DNA from 3 places in the Paraburkholderia terricola genome. Region 1 is predicted to be linked to each of the others. Evidence: predicted binding sites of a transcription regulator. Region 1 holds the regulator's gene; each other region holds the start of a gene.
The links. The regulator LexA, encoded in region 1, represses DNA repair genes until DNA is damaged. The targets are predictions, from matches to a motif close to ACTGTATNNNNATACAGT.

Region 2: the regulator LexA is predicted to act here: its motif matches at 2,590-2,607, upstream of imuA (translesion DNA synthesis-associated protein ImuA).
Region 3: the regulator LexA is predicted to act here: its motif matches at 2,212-2,229, upstream of recA (recombinase RecA).

What each region holds. Positions count from the first base shown of each region.
Region 1 covers NZ_CP024941.1:1,642,605-1,650,318, forward strand. Annotated here, with positions in the region: gene nodI (nodulation factor ABC transporter ATP-binding protein NodI) at 1-841, opposite strand, end outside; gene CUJ90_RS07455 (universal stress protein) at 1,118-1,582, shown strand; gene CUJ90_RS07460 (DUF2939 domain-containing protein) at 1,676-2,332, opposite strand; gene CUJ90_RS07465 (hypothetical protein) at 2,420-2,764, opposite strand; gene lexA (transcriptional repressor LexA) at 2,828-3,478, opposite strand; gene CUJ90_RS07475 (sulfate ABC transporter substrate-binding protein) at 3,811-4,851, shown strand; gene cysT (sulfate ABC transporter permease subunit CysT) at 4,990-5,886, shown strand; gene cysW (sulfate ABC transporter permease subunit CysW) at 5,883-6,998, shown strand; gene CUJ90_RS07490 (sulfate/molybdate ABC transporter ATP-binding protein) at 6,998-7,714, shown strand, end outside.
Region 2 covers NZ_CP024942.1:2,327,602-2,335,315, reverse strand. Annotated here, with positions in the region: gene CUJ90_RS29070 (sigma-70 family RNA polymerase sigma factor) at 131-658, shown strand; gene CUJ90_RS29065 (NrsF family protein) at 655-1,308, shown strand; gene CUJ90_RS29060 (SDR family oxidoreductase) at 1,330-2,331, opposite strand; gene imuA (translesion DNA synthesis-associated protein ImuA) at 2,626-3,333, shown strand; gene CUJ90_RS29050 (Y-family DNA polymerase) at 3,263-4,732, shown strand; gene CUJ90_RS32950 (hypothetical protein) at 4,823-4,981, opposite strand; gene phbB (acetoacetyl-CoA reductase) at 5,010-5,753, opposite strand; gene phaP (TIGR01841 family phasin) at 5,917-6,489, opposite strand; gene CUJ90_RS29035 (hypothetical protein) at 6,738-6,938, opposite strand; gene CUJ90_RS29030 (TOMM precursor leader peptide-binding protein) at 7,620-7,714, opposite strand, start outside.
Region 3 covers NZ_CP024941.1:3,364,836-3,372,549, reverse strand. Annotated here, with positions in the region: gene CUJ90_RS15060 (sensor histidine kinase) at 1-1,281, opposite strand, end outside; gene CUJ90_RS15055 (response regulator transcription factor) at 1,292-2,077, opposite strand; gene recA (recombinase RecA) at 2,310-3,386, shown strand; gene recX (recombination regulator RecX) at 3,394-4,149, shown strand; gene CUJ90_RS15040 (DUF2889 domain-containing protein) at 4,267-5,004, shown strand; gene sucC (ADP-forming succinate--CoA ligase subunit beta) at 5,001-6,170, shown strand; gene sucD (succinate--CoA ligase subunit alpha) at 6,297-7,178, shown strand; gene CUJ90_RS15025 (TerC family protein) at 7,325-7,714, shown strand, end outside.

The sequences.
Region 1 (7,714 bases):
AGTCGGCGCGTTGCTTGAGCCGCGCATGCACCGGCTGCGCGTCGTTCACATAGCAGAAGAGCGTCTCACCGCTGATCTCGGTTCGCTCGACAAGCGGCGCCAGTTCGTCGCGCAACGCAACCGGGTCGGGACCGAAGATCTCGATCACGTCGCAGCCGATCTCCGAGGCGATCAACGTGCTCGGTGCGCCTTCGGCGATCTTGCGTCCTTCCTCGATCACGCACAGCCGGTTGCAGAGCCGTTCGGCTTCTTCCATGAAATGCGTGGTCAGCAGGATCGTCTTGCCGCGCGCGAGCAACGAGCGCAACCGCTCCCAGATCAGATGCCGCGCCTGGGGGTCGAGGCCGGTGGTCGGCTCGTCCATGATCAGCACGTCGGGGTCGTTGACGAGCGCCCGCGCGAGCGTCAGGCGCCGCTTCATGCCGCCCGATAGCTCGCTCACGCGCGCATCTGCCTTGCTTTCGAGGCGCGCGAATTCGAGCAGCGACGGCACCATCGCGCGGCATTGCGCGGCGCTCAGCCCGAAGTAACGGCCGAACACCAGCAGGTTCTCGCGCACCGTGAAGTCGGGATCGAGATTGTCGAACTGCGGCACCACGCCGACGCGCGCCCGCGCCATCCGCGCGCGGCGCGGAATCGGCTCGCCGCACAGGCGGATCACGCCGGCATCGGGTGCGGCGATGCCGAGCAGCATGCGCAGCGTGGTGGTCTTGCCCGCGCCGTTGGGGCCGAGCAAGCCGAAGCATTCGCCGGCATCGACGTGAAACGAGAGCCCGTCGACGACTGTTTTGTCGCCGTAGCTTTTCTTGACCTGCTGGAATTCAATGGGGGCTTCAGGCATGGGATCGATGGAGGTTCCGGGAAAAACTCGCCGATGGTGCTAAGGGCCGGGAAGGCCGTCTATTCTAGGGCATCGGCGAGTTGCCGTCGGCGAGCCCGCAGCCGTTCCGAGCGCGTTTCTTGCACTGCCGCAAACCTCGCAAGACAGCCTCGATCCCGATCAAAACCCCGCACGCTCCGGATCGGTGCGCACTTAGCGTTTTCCATCCCTTGCAAGCTGAATTGCGGCGCACCATGATTCATGAAGACCGCGCTTTTCGCGGGTAGGGAGAAAATCATGGCGAGCTACAAGAAAATCCTGCTGTGCTACGACGGCTCGCGCGAAGGCCGCAAGGCGTTGCGTTGCGGCGCCGACCTGGCGTTGGATCTGAAGGCGGAAACGCATCTGTTGTCCGTGGTCGACATGCGTTCGAGCATTGCGCAAAGCGCGGGCCTGCTGACCGATGTGGCCTGCGGCAGTTTCGAGAAGACCGCCCGCGACATTCTGCAGGAAGGGGTGGACTGGCTCACCGAGCGTGGCGTGACCGCGCAAGGGCACTTTGCGTTCGGCCATCCAATCGACGAGATCGCGAATCTCGCCAACGAGTTGAACGTGGACCTCGTGGTGGTCGGTCACCGTTGCCGCACCGGTTTGTCGCGATGGTGGATGGGCGCGGGCAATACGCCGTTGCTCGACCGCGTATCGTGCAGCATCCTGGTGGCGTGTTCCTCCGCGCAGGAGCAGCAGCAAGCGGCGGCTTGATGCGCGGGAAGTGTGGCAAGTGCGGCGCGTGGCCGAGTGCGGTCCTGACAGGAAAACGGTTGCTCTTCCAGCTCCGTTCATGCGAACAGACAATCACTCATTCAAATTGACAGCGCTCAGCTTCCAGGTGAGCAGGCCTTCACGCTGGAAGATCGCCGAATAACGTGCGTCGCCGGCGCCATGCCGGTAAGTAACGACGAACTGGTTGAGGCCGCGATAGCCCGCCGTGGTTTCCGGCGGCTGCGGCGGCGCGGCGTTCTTGTTTGCCGCGCTGTTGGCCGAGCCTCCCGCGGTGGGCGATGCAGGCACGGGCGCCGGCGCGGGTGTTGCGGGCGGATTGTTGGCCGCGGGCGGAGCAGGCGGCCGCTCGCCAGGATTGCCGCGCGGCGGCATGCCGTTCAGCAATGCCGCCACGCCGTCCGGCGTCGCATAAGCGTTCACCAGCGGACCGATCAATGCCACGCCGATCATCGCGCCGATCGCGGCTAATGGATTGCCGTTGCCCTGCGCGTCGAGCCGGCGTGTCAGCAAGCCTGTGACCTCCTGCTTCAGGCTCTCGCGCAACGCGGGAAAGTCGACGTATTGATTGACGGTTTGCGCGTCGCGCGCGTCCGCCGCGCGCTTGAGATTATTCAGCGCGATATACGGCGACGCGTAGACGAACCCCAGCGCGGCGATCACCACAATCACAACCAGAGTGACGATCAAGGGCCGGTTGGCGCCGCGCTTCGTGCGTGTCGAAACTGCCATCGGGTGGGACTCTCCATCGCGTTTGATCTAGCGTGGACCGTGGCCACGCAAAAACGATCCCACGCGACAACGGTATCTGAAAGCCGATCAGGACTCGAATACGGCGCCGTGCACGTTGGCCTCGTCAGCGATGCAGCGATCGATCATGCGGCATACGGCCTCCATGGTGCCGACCATGATGAGCCGCGACGGCCCGTGATAAACCCGAACCGGTGCGCGCCGCTCCGGCTCCGCCATATTCAACCCGGCATTCAACGACACGCGGGCAAAGGCGGGCAACGACGACGGCAAGCTCGATACCCCGTCGGGCGAGTCGAACAGCGATGGCGTGCTGACCGCGGGCGCTCCGCTCACTGAGCAGGGCACCAGCTTGCGCAGACGGCGCAGACGACCGAACTGGCGAAAGGGCAGCAGGCGGGCAAGGCGTTCCATGAGTCTCTCCAGGCGATTCAACGTTGGGGCGGCTGCGATCCGGCGAACCGGCGAGCGGGCGGGTTAAAACTCTCCGGGGCGGATCAGCCCCACGGCGATACCCTCCAGCGCGAAATCCGCGCTGCCGGTTTCAACGAAGATGTTGTCGTAATCGGGGTTCTCGGCGATCAGCTCGATACCGTTTGGCCGGCGCTTCAGGCGCTTGACCGTGACGTCGTCGCCGAGCCGGGCGATGATGATCTGGCCGTCTTTCGCCTCGCTGCGCTTTTGCACCGCGAGCAGGTCGCCGTCGAAGATGCCGGCGTCGCGCATGGACAGCCCGCGCACTTTCAGCAGGTAATCGGGCTTGCTCGAGAAGAGCGCCGGGTCGCATGCGTAATGCTGCGAGATATGTTCCTGCGCGAGTATCGGGCTACCCGCGGCGACCCGGCCGATCAGCGGCAACGACAGTTGCATGATGCTCGCGTGCGGCAGCGTGAACTGGTGCGGCGAGTCTTCGGGGCTGGTGAGAAGGCGTATGCCGCGCGATGCGCCGGCCGCCAGTTCGATGACACCCTTGCGAGCGAGCGCGCGCAGATGTTCTTCTGCCGAGTTGGCCGAGCTGAAGCCCAGTTCGGCGGCGATCTCCGCGCGGGTGGGCGGAAAACCGGTGCGTTCGATGGCCCGGCGGATCAGATCGAAAACCTGCTGCTGTCGTGCGGTGAGTTTTGTCATGGCGCCACTGTATGTATGAACAGGTGGCTGTATTTTTATACAGTATCCGGCGCAATTCAAGCTTTACTTTAAGTTCGTGCGGGCAGGCGACGAAGTGGAGTCGTGGAAACGTCCGAACCGGACGCTCCAACACCCGTTTTCGTGCCGCAACGCCTTATCTGGCTGTCATTACCACTTTTGCGTATTAAAGAATGAAGAAACATTATTTTTAATGATGAAAGCCCTTCGATAGACTGGCCTCCAGTTGGCGCCACGCACGCGTGGCCGCACGCAGACGACGCAAAACAACATCACACGCCGTTTCAACGGACCACAACGCGGAGAAAGTTGGCATGAACCATCGACACACGGGGCTGGCAGGCAAGACGAAGAAACTGATCGCGGCGCTCGCCTTCGGCGCGGCAGCCGCGCTCGGCGTCGCGGGGCAGGCGCACGCCGCCGACACGACGCTGCTGAACGTGTCCTACGACCCGACGCGCGAGCTCTACCAGGACGTCAACCAGGCGTTCGGCAAGGAGTGGAAGGCAAAAACCGGCGAAACGATCACCTTCAAGCAGTCGCACGGCGGCTCGGGCGCGCAGGCGCGCTCCGTGCTCGACGGCCTGCAGGCGGACGTCGTGACTCTCGCGCTCGCCTACGACATCGACGCCCTCGCTAACAAGGGCCTGCTCGACAAGGGCTGGCAAAAGCGTCTGCCCGACAACGCATCGCCGTACACGTCGACGATCGTGTTTCTGGTGCGCAAGGGCAACCCGAAGCACATCAAGGACTGGGACGATCTGATCAAACCGGGCGTGTCGATCGTCACGCCGAACCCGAAAACCTCGGGCGGCGCGCGCTGGAACTACCTCGCGGCGTGGTCGTATGCCGCGCATCAGCCGGGCGGCAACGACCAGAAGGCGAAGGAGTTCGTCGGCAAGCTCTATAAGAATGCCGGCGTGCTCGATTCGGGCGCGCGCGGCGCGACCACCAGCTTCGTGCAACGCGGCATCGGCGACGTGCTGATCGCGTGGGAAAACGAAGCGTTCCTGTCGCTGAAGGAGTTCGGCACGGACAAGTTCGAAATCGTCGTGCCGTCCGTGAGCATCCTGGCCGAGCCGCCGGTTGCCGTGGTCGACAAAGTCGTCGACAAGCGCGGCACGCGCAAGCTGGCCGAGGCGTATCTGAACTTCCTGTACAGCGAGCAGGGCCAGGAGATCGCCGCGAAGAACTTCTACCGGCCGCGTTCGAACAAGGTGCCGGCGGAGTTGACCTCGAAGTTTCCGAAGCTGAAGCTGTACACGGTGGACGACTCGTTCGGCGGCTGGACGAACGCGCAGAAAACGCACTTCGCGGACGGCGGCGTATTCGATTCGATCTATCAGCCGCAGTAAGACCGCCGGTGCCGGCAACGGCATCGACCGAGCGACGCGGCAACGCGTCCAATCCGGGCGCGCCCCAGTGGCGCGCTTTGGCCAGCCAGGGCCCGGCGGCCAGAACACGCAGGCGTGAACCCTGAAAGAGCATTGAGCATGACGACGTTGACCTTCCGAAAACCGAGCGCCTTGCCCGGTTTTGGCCTGACACTCGGCATCACGGTGGCTTATCTGAGCCTCGTGGTGCTGATTCCGCTTGCCGCAACCTTCCTCAAGACCGCGACGCTCGACTGGGCGCAGTTCGTGCGCGCGGTGAGTTCGCCGCGCGTGCTCGCGTCGTATCGCCTGACGTTCTTCTCGGCGTTGGGCGGCGCGCTGATCAACGCGGTGTTCGGCTTTCTGGTGGCGTGGGTGCTGGTGCGCTACACGTTTCCGTTCAAGCGCATCGTCGATGCGGTGGTCGATCTGCCGTTCGCTTTGCCGACCTCCGTGGCCGGCATTTCGCTCGCGGCCGTGTACGCGGGCAACGGCTGGATCGGGCAGTTTCTCGAACCGCTCGGCATCAAGATCGCATTCACGCCGGCGGGTGTGCTGGTTGCGCTGACGTTCATCGGCTTGCCGTTCGTCGTGCGGACCGTGCAGCCAGTGCTCGAGGAGTTCGAGCGCGAACAGGAGGAGGCGGCCGCGTGCCTCGGTGCGTCGCGCTGGCTGACGTTTCGCCGCGTGGTGTTGCCGTCGGTGTTTCCGGCCCTGCTGACGGGCTTCGCGCTGGCGTTCGCGCGCGCGCTCGGCGAATACGGCTCGGTGATTTTCATCGCCGGCAATGTGCCGATGAAGTCTGAAATCACCTCGCTGCTGATCATCACCAAGCTCGAGCAATACGACTACGCGGGCGCCACGGCATTGGCCGTGGTGATGCTGGTCGTGTCCTTCCTGATGCTGCTGTTCATCAATACCTTGCAGTGGTACTTGCAGCGCCGCACCGGGCGCGGCGGCGCGGGCCCGGCGCCGGCCCCGGCAAGCGTCGCGGCGATCGGCGGAGGTGTGCGATGAGCCGCCATTCCGCCGACGGCGCGCATCGTGTGAATCGCGCGGATGGGACGGATCGGGCCGCCGTCGCCGTCGCGCCGCGCGCGCCGCTCAACGTCGCGCGCCGGCCCGATCCGGTGACCGAACCGCCGGTGGTGCGCTGGATCCTGACCGGGGTCGCGTTGCTGTTTCTCGCGCTGTTTCTCGTCGTGCCGCTCGTCGCCGTGTTCTATCAGGCGTTGAACAAGGGGCTCGGCTTCTATCTGGAATCGCTCGCCGATCCCGATGCGCTGTCGGCGATCAAGCTCACCGTGATCACCGCGGCGATTGCCGTGCCGCTGAACCTCGTGTTCGGTCTCGCGGCTTCCTGGTGCATCGCCAAGTTCGAATTCCGCGGCAAGGCGCTGTTGACCACGCTGATCGATCTGCCGTTCTCGGTTTCGCCGGTGATCTCGGGCTTGATCTACGTGCTGCTGTTCGGCGCGCAAGGCTGGTTCGGCCCGTGGCTGCAAGCCCATGACGTGCAGATCATCTTCGCGGTGCCGGGCATCGTGCTGGCGACGATCTTCGTCACGTTCCCGTTCGTCGCGCGCGAACTGATTCCGCTGATGCAGGCGCAAGGCAACGACGAGGAAGAAGCCGCTCACGTGCTCGGCGCCTCGGGCTGGCAGATTTTCCGCCGCGTCACGCTGCCGAACGTCAAGTGGGGCCTGCTGTACGGCGTGATCCTGTGCAACGCGCGGGCGATGGGCGAGTTCGGCGCGGTGTCGGTGGTGTCGGGCCATATTCGCGGCCAGACCGACACGATGCCGCTGCACGTCGAAATTCTCTACAACGAGTACAACTTCTCGGCGGCGTTCGCGGTGGCGTCGGTGCTCGCGTTGCTCGCGCTCGTCACGCTGGCGCTCAAGCTGCTCGCCGAGCGGCATATGTCGGCGGAACTGTCGGCGGCGCGCGACGTGCCCGCGTATGCCGGGCCCGTCACGCCGGCGCCGGCTTCACAGCCTGGTTCACAGCCTGGTTCACAGCCTGGTTCGCAGCCTGGTTCTGAGCCTGGCTCGCGGACCGCTTCACAGACCACCTCGCAATCCGTCAATGCATCGCAGCCACACCCGCTCAAGCAAGGAGAGCTGTAATGGGTATCACCGTTCGTAACCTGCAGAAGCGCTTCGGCGATTTCGTCGCGCTCGATAACGTCTCGCTCGATTTCCCGCCGGGCGAACTGGTTGCGCTGCTCGGGCCCTCGGGTTGCGGCAAGACGACCTTGTTGCGGGTGATCGCCGGGCTCGAATACGCGGACGGCGGCCAGGTCGTGCTGCAAGGCCAGGACGTCGCGACGGTCGGCGCGCGCGAACGCGAAATCGGCTTCGTATTCCAGCATTACGCGCTGTTCCGTCACATGACGGTGTTCGAGAACGTCGCGTTCGGTCTGCGTGTGAAACCGCGCAAGGAGCGTCCCTCGGAAGCGGTGATTCGCGAGAAGGTGCACGAACTGCTGAAGCTCGTGCAACTCGACTGGCTCGCGCAACGGTATCCGTCGGAGCTGTCGGGCGGCCAGCGGCAGCGGATCGCGCTGGCGCGCGCGTTGGCCGTCGAGCCGAAGGTGCTGCTGCTGGACGAACCGTTCGGCGCGCTCGACGCGAAGGTGCGCAAGGAATTGCGTAGCTGGCTGCGGCGTCTGCATGACGATCTGCATATCTCGACGATCTTCGTCACGCACGATCAGGAAGAGGCGCTCGAAGTGGCCGACCGCATCGTCGTGCTCAATCGCGGGCACGTGGAGCAGGTGGGCAGTCCGCAGGACGTGTACGACCATCCGCAAACCTCGTTCGTCTACGAGTTTCTCGGCGCG
Region 2 (7,714 bases), on a different replicon from region 1:
GCAACGGCATCCCCCCCCGCCGAGTCCCGTTCCTGGTTCCGAAAGAGAGAGCCTGGCGTCGATCGCGCCGGCCGCTCGGCAAGCGCCGGCGACCCGTCGCGCCGACGGCAAACTCGACTGGTCCGCCATGATGGCCAGCGCGCAAATGGGCGACGCCCAGACCTATCGCCGGTTGCTCCAGGACATCACGCCCTACCTTCGTGCGCTCGCGGCACGACACATCCGCAACGCCGACGACATCGAGGACACGGTTCAGGATGTGCTGCTGACCGTGCACGCCGTGCGCAACACGTATGATCCTTCGCGTCCGTTCGGGCCGTGGCTGGTCGCCATTGCAAACCGGCGCATCGTCGACGGTCTGCGCCGGCGCGGCCGTGTTGGCTCGCATGAATCGTCAACGGAAAATCAGTTGGAAACCTTTGCCGCCGATGAAGCGAACTTAGAGGAAGAGACGGTGAATGCCCGCCTGGTCAGGGAAGCAATCGAGCAATTGCCTGTCGGACAACGCGACGCGATGCGCATGCTCAAATTGCAGGAGATGTCGCTGCAAGAAGCCGCGGCTGCAAGCGGAACGTCGGTTGCCGCGTTGAAAGTCGCCACGCATCGGGCCATGAAACGATTACGGGAGAGGTTCCCGCAGCGAGGTAGCAAATCATGACCCGCACCTCCGACCTGATCGACGTGCTCGCCGCGGATGCCGCGCCGGTGCGGCGTCTGCGCTCGCCAGCGGCGAGAGCCGCGTGCTGGTTGCTGTTTGCCGCGGTTGTGATGCTCTTCGTCGGTGTCGCGCATGGAGTGCGCGCCGACCTGGCGGTCAAGCTGCATCAGCCGCTGTTCGTCATCGGCATGGCCGCGGCCACGGCCACCGGCATTCTGGCCGCCGTCGCGGCATTGATTGCCAGCGTGCCGGGCCGGTCACGCCATTGGCTTCTGTTACCGGGACCGGCTGCGCTCACGTGGGTCGCCACGATTGGCTACGGTTGCCTGACCAATTGGATCGCGATCGGACCGGAAGGCATGTCTGTCGGCGAAACGGCAAGATGCTTCGCGACCCTGGTACTGGTCGGCATGCCGCTATCGCTCGTGATGCTGATCATGCTGCGCCACGCCGCCCGGCTGGAGCCGGGACCGGTCGTGATGGCGGGTAGTCTCGCGGTCGCTGCAATGACCGCGGTGGCCTTGTCGATTTTCCATCCTCTCGACGCGACCGCGATGATCCTGCTGTGGAACCTCGGCGTCGCCGCGCTTTATCTGGCGTTGAGCGGCCGGTACGGTCAGCGGCTGCTGGATTGGATCGCGCTGCACTGACGAGCCGGCCAGCCACGCCGGCTAGCGGCGCGGCCAGCGCCGCCATGTCAACGCGGCAAGGGTCAGCGCGGCGGCAAGCGCAAGCGGACGATGCGTATCGAGCCATAGTGCGCTGCTGTAATGCTTCGCCTCGCCGTCGAATGGACCATGAGCGCGATGCGCGCCGGCAACCGGTTGCCATAGATTCGAGGGCGCGGCATCGCTTGCCGGCGCGGCTCTTTGCTGCGCCTGATAGCCGGTGCGGCCGAGATATCGGTCCAGCCAGCCGGGCACGACCTGGTTGGCGACAATCGCCTTCACCGTCGATATCCCGACATACACCTCACGCCGACGATGCATTGCCGCCCAGACGATCGCGCGCGCGGCGACTTCCGGCTGAAAAACGGGCGCCACCGGCTGCGGAGCGTGGGGCATGCGGTTCTCGGCCCAGTCGAATTGCGGCGTATTCAATGCGGGCATTTGCACCATCGTCAGATGGACGCGGCTGTGATCGTGAAGCAGTTCGCAGCGCAATGCGTCGGTAAAGCCGCGGATCGCATGCTTCGCGCCGCAATAGGCCGATTGCAGCGGAATCGCGCGATAGGCGAGCGCCGAGCCGACCTGGACGATGCAACCGCGATTGCGCGCGCTCATGCGCTTTAACGCGGCCATCGTGCCCCAGACGTAACCGAGGTAGGTCACGTCCGTCACCCGCGCGAACTCCTTCGGCGTCAGGCTTGCCATCGGTCCGAACACGGTGAGCATGGCGTTGTTGACCCATACGTCGATCGGACCCAGCTCCGCTTCCACGCGCGCGGCGGCGGCTTCGACGGCGTCGGCGTCGCTGACGTCGAGTGCGATCGGCAACGCGCGCACGCCGCATGCGCGCACTTGCGCTGCCGTGTCGTCGAGCGCTGCGGGGTCGCGCGCCAGCAGCGCGACATGCGCGCCGCGACGCGCGAACGCGAGGGCGGTAGCCCGACCCACGCCCGCGCTCGCGCCGGTGAGCACCACGATTCGCGGTCGAGCAAGCTTGCGCCACATGGTTCCTCCGGTCGACGGTGAATGCGGGTGGGTTCGCGTGGGTTTTGAGTTGGCAGGTTCGTGCTGCATGCGTTGCATGCGGCGTGCCATGCGTTCAGGCGTGACGATTTTGTCGTCTGGATGCGATTGGGCATTCGGGTAGTTCGCGTGGCGAGTGGCGAGTGGCGTGAGGTTTTCTAATGGCCGTGCCAGCGCCCCTCTCCCTGAAAATTTCCCGAAAAAAGTGCCTGTTCGTGGCTACGAAAATCCGTGTAGGATACTGTACATGCATACAGTGATTTTTCCGCAACTCCAATGACCACCGCGCCGCCCGTCCCCGAAGCCATCCACCCGTCGCTATGGCGGGCGTCGCAGCTTGCGCGCAGCCGGGGGCATATCGTGGATACCGGCTATCCCGCGCTGTCGGCGGAATTGCCCGGCGGCGGATGGCCGGTCGGCGCGCTGGTGGACCTGCTGGTGCAGCAGGCCGGCGTGGGCGAAATGCGGCTATTGCGCCCCGCGCTCAGCGAAATGGAAAAGCGGCCGATTGCAATGGTGCAGCCGCCGCACGTACCGAACGGCCTGGGCCTCGAATACATCGGGTTGTCGTCCGAACAATTGATGGTTGTCCAGGCTCCGAAGACAGCCGACGCGCTCTGGGCCGCGGAGCAGATTCTGCGCGCCGGCAGTTGCGGCGCACTGCTGTTCTGGGCGCAACACGTTCAGACCTCGTCGCTGCGGCGGCTGCATCTGGCCGCCCAGTCTTCGGAAACGCTGTTCTTCATGATCCGCCCGCTGGCGTCGGCACAGGATGCCTCTCCCGCGGTTTTACGGCTGGCGCTGCGGCCCGAACGCGACGGCCTGACCGTCGACATCACGAAGCGACGAGGTCCGGCACGCGCAGAGCCTCTGTCCATTCCCCTGCAACCCACACCTGTTCTGTTTTCGCACCATGCGCGTATTTCTCGCCGTTCACCTGCCCCGGTTGCAGCTCGAGGTCTTCCGGCCGAAGTGGCTGCCTGAGCCCGCGCACGGCTGCGTGGTTCTCGAACGGGACAAGGTGCTCATCGCGGATGGCGTCGCCAGGGCCGCGGGGGTGCGGGTCGGCATGAAACGCGGCGGCGTGCTGACGCTCGCGCCGGAGATCGAGATTTACGAACGCGACGCCGGCCGCGAGCATGCCGCGCAACGCGAGGTCGCCGTGGCGCTCATGCGGTTCTCACCCGATGTCGCGGTTCTCGACGAGGCGGTTGTCGTGGTGGACATCGGCGCGAGCCTGCGTCTCTTTGGCGGACTGCTCGCCGTATGCCGGCAAGCGAAAGCGATCCTCGAAGCCATCGGGCTGACCGCGCGGATAAGCGCCGCGCCGACCGGGCAAGGCGCCTGGCTGCTCGCGAGGAACCGGAACCGGCGCGTGCTCAAGGTCGATTCGCTGGAACGGCAATTGTCGGTGCTGCCGTTGCAGTCAGTGCCGGAAATCAGGCCGTTTGCCGACTGGTTCACCGGCCTTGGCTGCGAAACGATTGCCGACGTGAGACGGCTGCCGCGCGCGGGTCTGCAACGACGTTGCGGCGAACATCTGCTCGACTCGCTCGACCGCGCTTTCGGCACGGCGCCGGAACTGTTCGAATGGCTGGCGCTCCCTCCCACGTTTTCCGCCCGCATTGAAATGCCCGACCGTATCGAGCATGCGGAAGCGGCGCTTTTCGGTGCGCATCGTCTCATCGTGCAACTGTGCGGCTGGCTGTGCGCGAAGCAACTGGCGCTGACGGGCGCGACGCTTCTGCTCGAGCACGAGCGCGGCAGGCAGGCCATCGAGCCGACGCCCATCGAGATTGCCCTGGGCGAGCCGACATGGCGGGAGGATCATCTGGTCCGGCTCGTCAGGGAGCGTCTTGGCCGCATTGAACTGACCGCCCCCGTTATCGCGCTGCGGCTCGATGCATCGAACGTGCAGCCCGCCGCACCGGCATCCGATACGCTGTTTCCCGAGCCCGGCGGCTCCGCCGCGGACCACGCCCGTCTCGTCGAGCTGCTGGTCGCGAGGCTCGGCGAGGACAACGTGCTCAGGCCCGCGCCAACGGCGGACTACCGGCCCGAAATCGCCAACCGATGGGTGCCGGTTCGCAGCACGTCGGAAAGCACGCGGTTGCCGAAAGCGCTTCCGCGGCCCACCTGGCTGCTGGAGAAACCCGTGCGCCTGCTAATGCGAAAACACCGCCCGTTTTACGGTTCGGCGCTGCGCCTCGTGTCGCCTGGCGAACGCATCGAGAGCGGGTGGTTCGATGGCGAACTCGTCACGCGCGATTATTTCGTCGCTCAGGGTGAAGACCAAAGCTGTTTCTGGATATACCGCGAGCGCATGAGCAGTCGCGATGCGGAAGAAGAGCAGCGATGGTTCCTTCATGGCCTGTTCGGATGAAGCGCCACGAATACGGCCTTCGACGGCGCCTCGCCTGCGCGAGGAACGCCGTCAACCCGATCTTCATCACAGGTTAGCGAGAGCGTAAGCTCAACGCCGGGCGCTGCCCAGGCCGTACGCGTCGCGATGATAAGCCAGCCGTCCAAGCAGTTTTCGGCGCATTTGCTCCCGGCGATAGTGAGCGACGACGAATGCTGTCGCCGTCACCAGCACGAATGAACCTACGACGATTGCCACTGCTTCACTCATCGGAACCTCCATTGCTGATCTCTCGGGTTCACTGCAGGTGCTGCCCTCCGTTGATCGCGATGTTGGCGCCGGTCACGAAGCCCGCTTCGCGCGAGCACAGGTAGAGCACGAGCGCGGCAACTTCGTCCGGCTGCCCGAGCCGGCCGACCGGAATCTGCGGAACGATCTTCGTCTCGCGGATTTCCTCGGGCACGGCCATTACCATTTTCGTGGCGATATAGCCGGGCGAGATCGTATTGACCGTGACGCCTTTTTTCGCCACTTCGAGCGCCAGCGATTTCGTGAAACCATGCATGCCGGCCTTGGCCGCCGCATAGTTGGTCTGGCCGAACCCGCCCTTGGAGCCGATGATCGACGACACGTTGATGATGCGGCCCCAGCCGCGCTCGACCATGCTGTCGCACACGGGCTTCGTCATGTTGAACACCGAATCGAGGTTGGTGCGGATGACCGCGTCCCAATTGACCTTGTCCAGTTTCTTGAAGCTGGCGTCGCGCGTGATGCCGGCGTTGTTGATCAGGATGTCGACCGGTCCGACTTCGGCCTTGATCCGCGCCGCGCATTTTTCGCAGGAGTCGTAGTCGGCGACGTCGACGCCATACGCGCGGAACTGTCGCCCCTCGGCTTCCATGCGTGCGAGCCACTCGTTCGCACCGGTGTTGCCGGGCGAATAGGTGACGGCGACCGCGTAACCGGCGTCATGCAACTTGATGCTGATCGCCTCGCCCAGTCCACCCATGCCACCCGTTACCAACGCGATCTGCTTTGCCATTGAATCGTCCTCGCAATTACCGGCGGCGTGCCTGTCGGGAGCAACACCGCCTTCAGTCAAATGGGATGTATGGGAATGCCCGGATTCCTCGCCAGAGTGGCTAAAAGGAATGCTGTCAATAAAGTTGGAACCGATAACGCGGGCATTGCTGCCCGCGTGGGTCTTAATGCTTCGCGCTCGCGGCCACGATAGCCGACTCGGCACTACGTTTGGCGGACTTGGATGCCGAGGCCGTCACGGCTTCGAGATTGGTCCCGGCCATTTCCACGGCCTGCTGACCCGTCTTCTGCAGCGATTCGTACAGCGTGGCGGTGGCGCTGATCGCGGACTTCCATGCGGCGATCGCCGCTTCGGAACCGGCGGGAGCGCTCTTCGCCGCTTCCTCGATGAGTGCCTGCAGGTTTGCGTTGTACCGTTCGCAGTGCGTCTGCGCGAGTTGCGCGACCTCCGCCTGCGTGGTCGACGCGATGTCGAACAGTTGACGCGTGTATGCCAGTGATTTCTCCGCGAGCGGCGCGGTGAAACCGGCTTGCAGCGTGAACCACTGCTGCGGCTCCGCTGTGCCGGGCGCCTTCGTCAGGCTTTCCCGCGATTCCGCCAGCGTGGACTTGACGACCTGCAGGTTCAACGCAACCAGTTTTTCGACGCCTTCAAAGACCTTCCCGGTCAATCCGAAGAATGCGTCGAGGCCAGCTTTCTGCGATGCGGCGATTTGCTCGGGACTCGATAGAGCCATTATTGAAATTCCTCAGGATTCAATTCGCCGCACAAAGCCCGATCGATTCGGATGTGACCGGATGCCGCACGACGAATGGCGATGATGGATGAACCGAAGCGCAAGGACGCCTGCCAGGCAGCATGCGTCGCGAATACTTCGGAGGGTCGTTAAAACCAGGGGCACTTACACATTAAAGTCCAACTAAAGCCACTTCGCTTACTTTCTTCAGCGCGCTCGCCGCGTGGCGCGGCGGCACACGCCGCAATTCAATAACGCCTACGCGCGACCGCCTTGAGAATGGACGCGCCTTCGCTCGTGACATGAGCACGGGGATGGCCCGACGCGAGACGCTCGAGCGATATGAGTTGACGTTCCAGCAGCGTGTCGAGTTCGACGCGCTCGAGGTCGATCTGATCGGGCGCGTCCTTGAGGAGCATCAGGGTGGCGAATTCATGGGGACTTAGCATTGTGTCTCCTCGATTTAATCTGTCGGTCCGGAAGCATTAATTACCGTTCCGGCGGCAAATGACGGGAAATATTTCCCCTCTCATTTGCGAAGCAAACGTTCGGGAAATCCTTACGGAGACGTCATCATAACCGCTAAATTTTCAATTGCAATATGGTCCATACTTTTTTAATTCGTCTGGTTATTTATTCTGCATATGAATGGCGGTGCGGGGGCGTCTTCCCTGTTGAATGCGGCGACCTGGTGCGCCTTGATGGGCGTGGGTTCTGGCGGCATCGTGGCATGCCGGCGTGTGACGTTGGCAGGTCCAACAATGGGCCTTCGAGCCGCGATGATTCATATCTGAATATGGCGTTTATAGGCTAGCATTGTCTTTATCGGACATGGCCGCCTTATGGGCCGCCTCATATACCGCAATTAAGAAATAATTATTACGCTGATATGCGAGTCGCTTGTTTTCATAATTTTTACTCGTAAAAGGCATAAGCCTCGACTTCCTCGCTGTCGCGAAGGGCCACGGTTACTACCGGCAAAGCGCAGGCGAAGGGTCGTTTATCGACACCCTTCCGCCGTGACTTTGATTCACAGAGGCCACGTGTCCATGTTCAGCGAACATGAACACAGGGCCGCCTGTTAGTCGAACGAACACAACCACAACAGCCACTGCAAAACGACAAACACCTCAAAGAAACAACAACGCCCCATTCAACTCCGATTCGCGGCGCGGCGCCTCGCGCCATCCCATGCGCACGGGAACCGAATAAAGACGCCGCGCGC
Region 3 (7,714 bases), 1.7 Mb from region 1:
GCGCCGCGCTGTCGCCTCATGCCGAACCCTGACGGTAATGCGTCCGCCCGCCGGGGTGTAGCGGATCGCGTTGTCGATCAGATTCGACAGCATTTCGCGCAGCATCACCGGATTGCCGTCCACTTCGACCGGTTCCTCGGGCGCTTCGTAACCGAGGTCCATCTGCTTGGCGAGCGCGGCTTGAACCCAGTCGCGCACGGCATGGCGCGCGACCTCGGTGACCTCCACGGTGGTGAAAATCTGCCCCGACATGCGGTTCTCGGCACGCGCCAGCGCCAGCAACTGCGTGACGAGCCGCGCCGCGTGCTCGGAACTGGTGGCGATCTGTTCGAGCGAGCGATGAACTTCCGCCGAGACGTCCTGGCGCAACGCCAGCTCCGCCTGGGTGCGCAGGCCGGCCAGCGGCGTTTTCATCTGATGCGCGGCATCGGCGATGAAGCGCTTCTGCAATTCCATGTTCTGTTCGAGGCGCGTGAGCAGATCGTTGAACGACGTGACCAGCGGCTCTATCTCGGGCGGCGCGCGGCGTGCTTCCAGCGGCGACAGATCGTCGGGGCGGCGCGCGCGGATGTGGTCCTGCAGCGCATGCAGCGGCGCGAGTCCGCGCGACAGGCCGAACCACACCAGCAGGATCGCGAGCGGCAGAATCACGAACTGCGGCAGGATCACGCCCTTGATGATGTCGTTGGCGAGCTGGCTGCGCTTGTCGAGCGTTTCGGCGACCTGCACCAGCACCGGCTGCGCGCCGGGCGTCTGCGGAAACTCGACGGTCGTATAGGCGACGCGGATGTCGTTGCCGTGCAGCACGTCGTCGCGGAATTCGACGAGGCCGGGCGGCGGGCGATCGTCCTCGTGCGGCAACGGCATGTCGCGCTCGCCGCCGACCAGTTCGCCGCGCGTGCCGAGCACCTGATAGAACAGGCTGTCGACATTGTCGGTGCGTAGAAAATCGCGCGTGGAATCGGGCAGCGACAGCTCCGCCACGCCATTCACCGGATGAATCTGGCGCGCGAGCACATAGGCGTCGGTTTCGAGCGCGCGGTCGAACGGCCCGTTGGCGATCGACTTGGCGACGAGATAGGTGACGGCGAGGCTCATCGGCCACAGCAGCAGGAGCGGCGCCAACATCCAGTCGAGAATCTCGCCGAATAGCGAGCGCGGACGCGCCGCGGCGGCGGCTTCGGTCTCGTCGGGCGGGGCGAACGGATTGGCGTAGCGCTCGTCGCGCGCTTCGTCGAGGTCCGCCGCGTGCGCCGTGGGGCGATCTGCGCGAGCGGCCATGGGGCGTTCCCTATTTGAAATGGTGGCTCGCCGGCATCGGGCCCGACGGCGGCTCGGGTTCGGGCCCGGCGGCGGACGGCGGCGGCGCGCCCTCGCTCTCGCCGGCGTGGGCGTTCACGTTCGCGGGCGACGCCGCCTTCTCGAGGCAATATCCCAGGCCCCGCACAGTGATGATGCGCACGCCGCTCGGCTCGATCTTCTTGCGCAGCCGGTGCACGTAGACTTCGATCGCGTTGTTGCTGACCTCCTCGCCCCATTCGCATAGATGGTCGACGAGTTGTTCTTTCGAGACCAGGCGGCCGATGCGCTGCAGCAGCACCTCGAGCAAGCCCAGCTCGCGCGCCGACAGGTCGATCACCTGTTCGTTGACATAGGCGATGCGGCCAACCTGGTCGAACGACAGCGAGCCGTGCCGCACGACGGTCGGGCCGCCGCCCGCGCCGCGCCGGGTCAGCGCCCGCACGCGCGCCTCGAGTTCGTTCAGCGCGAAGGGTTTGGCCATGTAGTCGTCGGCGCCGAGATCGAGGCCCTTGACGCGTTCGTCGACGCTGTCCGCGGCGGTCAGGATCAGCACCGGCAGGTTCGAATTGCGCGCGCGTAGGCGGCGCAGCACCTCGAGCCCGGACATGCGCGGCAGGCCGAGATCGAGGATCAGCAGGTCGAAGGTTTGCATCGACAGGGCGGTGTCGGCCTCGACGCCGCTCTTCACGTGATCGACGGCATAGGCCGATTGGCGGAGTGATCGAACCAGACCGTCCGCGAGTATGCTGTCGTCTTCGGCAATCAGAATTCGCATGGTGCGCCAGCTTTGGCCTTGCCGGCACCTTGGGTGTCCCCGCGGCGCACAGCGGTCTCCGAAAATTATTGTGGGTGGTGGGGTAGCGCGAGAGTAAATATGCGCGTTCGCATGGAATCGTGCTTGCCAAAACCACTGTTTTTTTATACAGTGTCTGAGTTTCGTGCGCCGTTCGTTGAAAACGCGCTGCGCACCTGCCTCAGACGCCGTTCATCATAGCAAAGGACGATTCATGGAAGAAAGCAAGAAAGGCTCGGCTGGACTGACTGCTGAAAAGAGCAAGGCACTCGCTGCCGCACTCGCGCAGATCGAAAAGCAGTTCGGCAAAGGGTCGGTCATGCGGCTCGGCGCAGGTGAGGCAGTCGAAGACATCCAGGTGGTCTCAACCGGATCGCTCGGTCTCGACATCGCACTGGGCGTCGGCGGTTTGCCGCGTGGCCGTGTGGTCGAAATCTATGGCCCGGAGTCATCCGGTAAAACCACGCTGACGCTGCAGGTCATCGCCGAAATGCAGAAGATCGGCGGCACGGCGGCGTTTATCGACGCGGAACACGCGCTGGATATTCAGTACGCGGGCAAGCTCGGCGTAAATGTGAACGACCTGCTGGTCTCGCAGCCGGACACCGGCGAGCAGGCGCTCGAAATCGCCGACGCGCTGGTGCGCTCGGGCTCGATCGACATGATCGTGATCGACTCGGTCGCGGCCCTCGTGCCGAAGGCCGAAATCGAAGGCGAAATGGGCGACTCGCTGCCAGGTCTGCAAGCGCGTCTGATGTCGCAAGCGCTGCGCAAGCTCACCGGCACGATCAAGCGCACGAACTGCCTCGTGATCTTCATCAACCAGATCCGCATGAAGATCGGCGTGATGTTCGGCAATCCGGAAACCACCACGGGCGGCAATGCGCTGAAGTTCTACGCGTCGGTGCGCCTGGACATTCGCCGCATCGGTTCGATCAAGAAGAACGACGAAGTGATCGGCAATGAAACGCGCGTGAAGGTCGTCAAGAACAAGGTGGCGCCGCCGTTCCGCGAAGCGATTTTCGACATTCTGTATGGCGAGGGTATCTCGCGCCAGGGCGAGATCATCGACCTCGGCGTGCAGGCGAAGATCGTCGACAAGGCCGGTGCCTGGTACAGCTACAGCGGCGAACGTATCGGTCAGGGCAAGGACAACGCGCGCGAATTCCTGCGCGAGAATCCTGATATCGCTCGTGAAATTGAAAACCGTATCCGCGAATCGCTGGGTGTGAACGCCATGGCCGAAGCAGTGACCGGGGCGGGCGCCGAAGTCGCGGGCGAAGAAGAGTAACCATCACGTGATACGCAAGGGCCGGCCGTTGTCCAATGCTGGACGCAACGCGGGCGGCCCGCGTGACGGTAACGGCGATTCGAACGATCCGTTCGACCCGTCCGAATCGTTCGACGCACATGATCGCGCCGCGGGCCGTCGCTCGCGGCGCGCGCAGTTTGACTCCTCCCCACGTGTTACTTCTGATCCTTCCGGAAGCCCCTCGGGTTCTTCTGAAGCCGCTTCAGTCACCGAAACCACCTACACCCGCTCGCGTCGCGCGCCTGGCGAAGCGAAGCCGGATCAAGACGAAGCGAAGAAATCCCAACGCCCGGCCCGTTCGCTAAAAGGGCGCGCGCTCGGCTATTTGTCTCGCCGTGAATACAGCCGCGCCGAACTCGCGCGCAAGCTGAAACCGTTCGTCGAGGAAACCGATTCGCTCGACACCTTGCTCGATTCACTGGAAACGGAAAACTGGCTGTCCGATTCACGCTTCGCCGAAAGTCTGGTTCATCGGCGCTCGTCGCGGTTGGGCGCGAGCCGGATCGTCGGCGAATTGAAGCAACACGCGGTCGACCCGGCGCTAGTCGAGGAAGCCGGCGCGCAATTGCGCGAAACTGAACTCGCGCGAGCCCGAGCCGTTTGGCAAAAGAAATTCGGCCAGCTTCCCGAAACGCCCGCCGAACGCGCGAAGCAGGCGCGTTTTCTGGCGTCGCGCGGTTTTTCGGGCGCGACGATCGGCAAGATCCTCAAGGGTATCGACGAGGAGTGGAGCGGCGAGTAGCCAGCGGGCGCTGCTCGCTCGCCCCGGCCCGCTGGGCGTCGCCGCGCATTCCGACCTGTCTCAAATACCCAGTATGCTAAAATTCACCGGTTTTCCAATCCGGCCTTTCCTTTCCGCATGCCGCTCTCCCCGCCAGTGTCCCGTCAGTTGCGCCACCGTCGCGCAATCAGAGCGGAAGCCTACGAGCGAGCCGATGGCCTGTGGGATGTGGAAGCGTGCTTGACCGACGAAAAACCGCGCGACGTGGTGCTTGCGTCGGGCGTCCGGCCTCATGGTCAGCCGATTCATGAACTCTGGCTTCGCATCACCATCGATCGCAAGCTCAATGTCGTCGACGCCGAGGCGTCGTCCGACTGGGTGCCCTATCCCGGTCTGTGCCAAGCCAGCAATCCCGCCTACCGTGCCCTCATCGGGCTCAATCTGTTCCGCAACTTCCGTCGTGATGCCGCCCGTTTGCTGGCCGGCACGGCCGGCTGCACGCATCTCACCGAGTTGTGCGCGCTCCTGCCGACCGTCGCGATCCAGGCGTTCGCCGGCGACGTGTGGAACATCAACGAGGGTGCGCCGGGCGCTAGCGCCAGTTCGGAACGCGCATCGTCCAGCGGCGCGGGCGAGCATTCCAACGACAAACCGCCATTCCAATTGGGACGCTGCCACGCGCTGCGTTTCGACGGCGAGGCGGTGCAGCAGTTTTATCCGCGCTGGTATGTCCGCGCTCCGTATACAGCGGATCGCGGCGCATCGTCAGATGGAGCGGCCCGCCACGAGGGCGAGGGCGGCAACGCGTCCGGCATGAACGGCGGCGACGGAAACGAAGTTCAATCCAACTCTCAGACTGAAGGGAATCACGCATGAAGATTCACGAGTACCAGGGTAAGGAAATCCTGCGGAAATTCGGCGTCGCGGTACCGCGCGGCAAGCCGGTCTTCTCGGTGGATGATGCGGTCAAGGCCGCGGAAGAGCTCGGCGGCCCGGTGTGGGTCGTGAAGGCTCAGATCCATGCGGGCGGCCGTGGCAAGGGCGGCGGCGTGAAGGTTGCCAAGACGCTGGAACAGGTTCGCGAGTACTCGAACCAGATCCTCGGCATGCAGCTCGTCACGCACCAGACCGGCGCGGAAGGCCAGAAGGTGAATCGCCTGCTGATCGAAGAAGGCGCTGACATCAAGAAGGAACTGTATGTCGGCCTCGTGATCGATCGCGTTTCGCAGAAGATCGTCGTGATGGCATCGAGCGAAGGCGGCATGGACGTCGAGGAAGTCGCGGAAAAGACGCCCGAGCTGATCCACAAGGTTGCGGTCGACCCGTCGACCGGCCTGAAGGACGCCGAAGCCGACGACCTCGCGAAGAAAATCGGCGTGCCCGACGCATCGATCCCGCAAGCGCGCGCGATCCTGCAAGGTCTGTACAAGGCGTTCTGGGAAACCGACGCATCGCTCGCCGAAATCAACCCGCTGATCCTGACCGGCGACGGCAAGGTCATCGCGCTGGACGCGAAATTCAACTTCGATTCGAACGCACTGTTCCGTCATCCGGAAATCGTCGCGTATCGCGATCTGGACGAAGAAGATCCGGCTGAAGTCGAAGCGTCGAAGTTCGACCTCGCGTACATCTCGCTCGACGGCAACATCGGCTGCCTCGTGAACGGCGCGGGCCTCGCCATGGCAACGATGGACACCATCAAGCTGTTCGGCGGCGAACCGGCGAACTTCCTCGACGTGGGCGGTGGCGCCACGACCGAGAAGGTCACGGAAGCGTTCAAGATCATGCTGAAAAACCCGAACCTGACGGCGATTCTGGTCAACATTTTCGGCGGCATCATGCGTTGCGACGTGATCGCGGAAGGCGTGATCGCGGCGTCGAAGGCCGTGTCGCTGAAGGTGCCGCTCGTCGTCCGCATGAAGGGCACGAACGAGGACCTCGGCAAGAAGATGCTCGCTGAATCCGGTCTGCCGATCATCGCGGCGGACAGCATGGAAGAAGCGGCTCAGAAGGTCGTCGCGGCCGCTTCGGGCAAGGCGTAAGCCTTAGTCCACGGTTTTTTGCCAGGATTAACCAGGATTACGAATGGCGGCGCGTAAGCGACGCGGGCGGAGAACATCCCGCCTCGTGGCGCCACCGCGCGGCGCCAAACGAACAGAGGTCAATACATGTCGATTCTGATTAACAAAGACACCAAGGTCATCACGCAGGGCATCACCGGCAAGACCGGTCAGTTCCATACGCGTGCTTGCCGTGAATACGCAAACGGCCGCGAAGCGTTCGTTGCGGGCGTGAACCCGAAGAAGGCCGGCGAAGATTTCGAAGGCATTCCCATCTACGCGAGCGTCGCTGAAGCCAAGGCTGAAACGGGCGCGACCGTGTCGGTGATTTACGTGCCGCCGGCAGGCGCCGCGGCTGCGATCTGGGAAGCGGTCGAGGCCGATCTGGATCTGGCGATCTGCATCACGGAAGGCATTCCCGTGCGCGACATGATCGAGATCAAGGACCGCATGCGCCGCGAAAATCGCAAGACGCTGCTGCTCGGACCGAACTGCCCCGGCACGATCACGCCGGACGAACTGAAGATCGGCATCATGCCGGGTCACATCCACCGCAAGGGCCGCATCGGCGTCGTGTCGCGTTCGGGCACGCTCACGTATGAAGCAGTCGGCCAACTGACGGCGATCGGCCTGGGCCAGTCGTCGGCGGTCGGTATCGGCGGCGACCCGATCAACGGTCTGAAGCACATCGACGTGATGAAGATGTTCAACGACGATCCGGATACGGACGCCGTCATCATGATCGGCGAGATCGGCGGTCCGGACGAAGCGAACGCTGCGTACTGGATCAAGGACAACATGAAGAAGCCGGTGGTCGGCTTCATCGCCGGTGTCACGGCGCCTCCGGGCAAGCGCATGGGCCACGCCGGCGCGCTCATCTCGGGCGGTGCCGATACGGCCGAAGCGAAGCTGGAAATCATGGACGCTTGCGGCATCAAGGTCACGAAGAACCCGTCGGAAATGGCGCGTCTTCTGAAGGCGATGCTGTAAGTCGAAATTCGCCTGCAATGCCGGCGTGTTTTTGATACGCTTACGGAGTCCTTTCGTCAGCGTGCGGTTCTAAGAAGCGGGGGAGTTTTTAGACTCCTCCGCTTTTTTATTGGCCCCGTGTCCGATTTCTTCTTATTCTTTTACTCATGCTCGAGTTTTTCGCCACGCTCCATTGGGGCGCAGTCATACAGATCATCGTTATCGACATTCTGCTCGGCGGCGACAATGCCGTCGTGATCGCGCTGGCTTGCCGCAACTTGCCGCCGGCACAGCGCACGAAGGGCGTGTTGTGGGGCACGGTCGGCGCCATTCTGTTGCGCGTGGCGCTGATCGCGTTCGCGGTGGCGCTGCTCGACGTGCCGTTGCTGAAGTTTACCGGCGGCCTCCTGTTGCTGTGGATCGGCGTGCGCCTGATGGCGCCCGCGCATGACCCCCACGAGAACGTCAAGCCGGCCGACAAGCTGATGTCGGCGATCAAGACGATCATCGTCGCGGACGCGGTGATGAGCCTCGACAACGTGATCGCGATTGCGGGC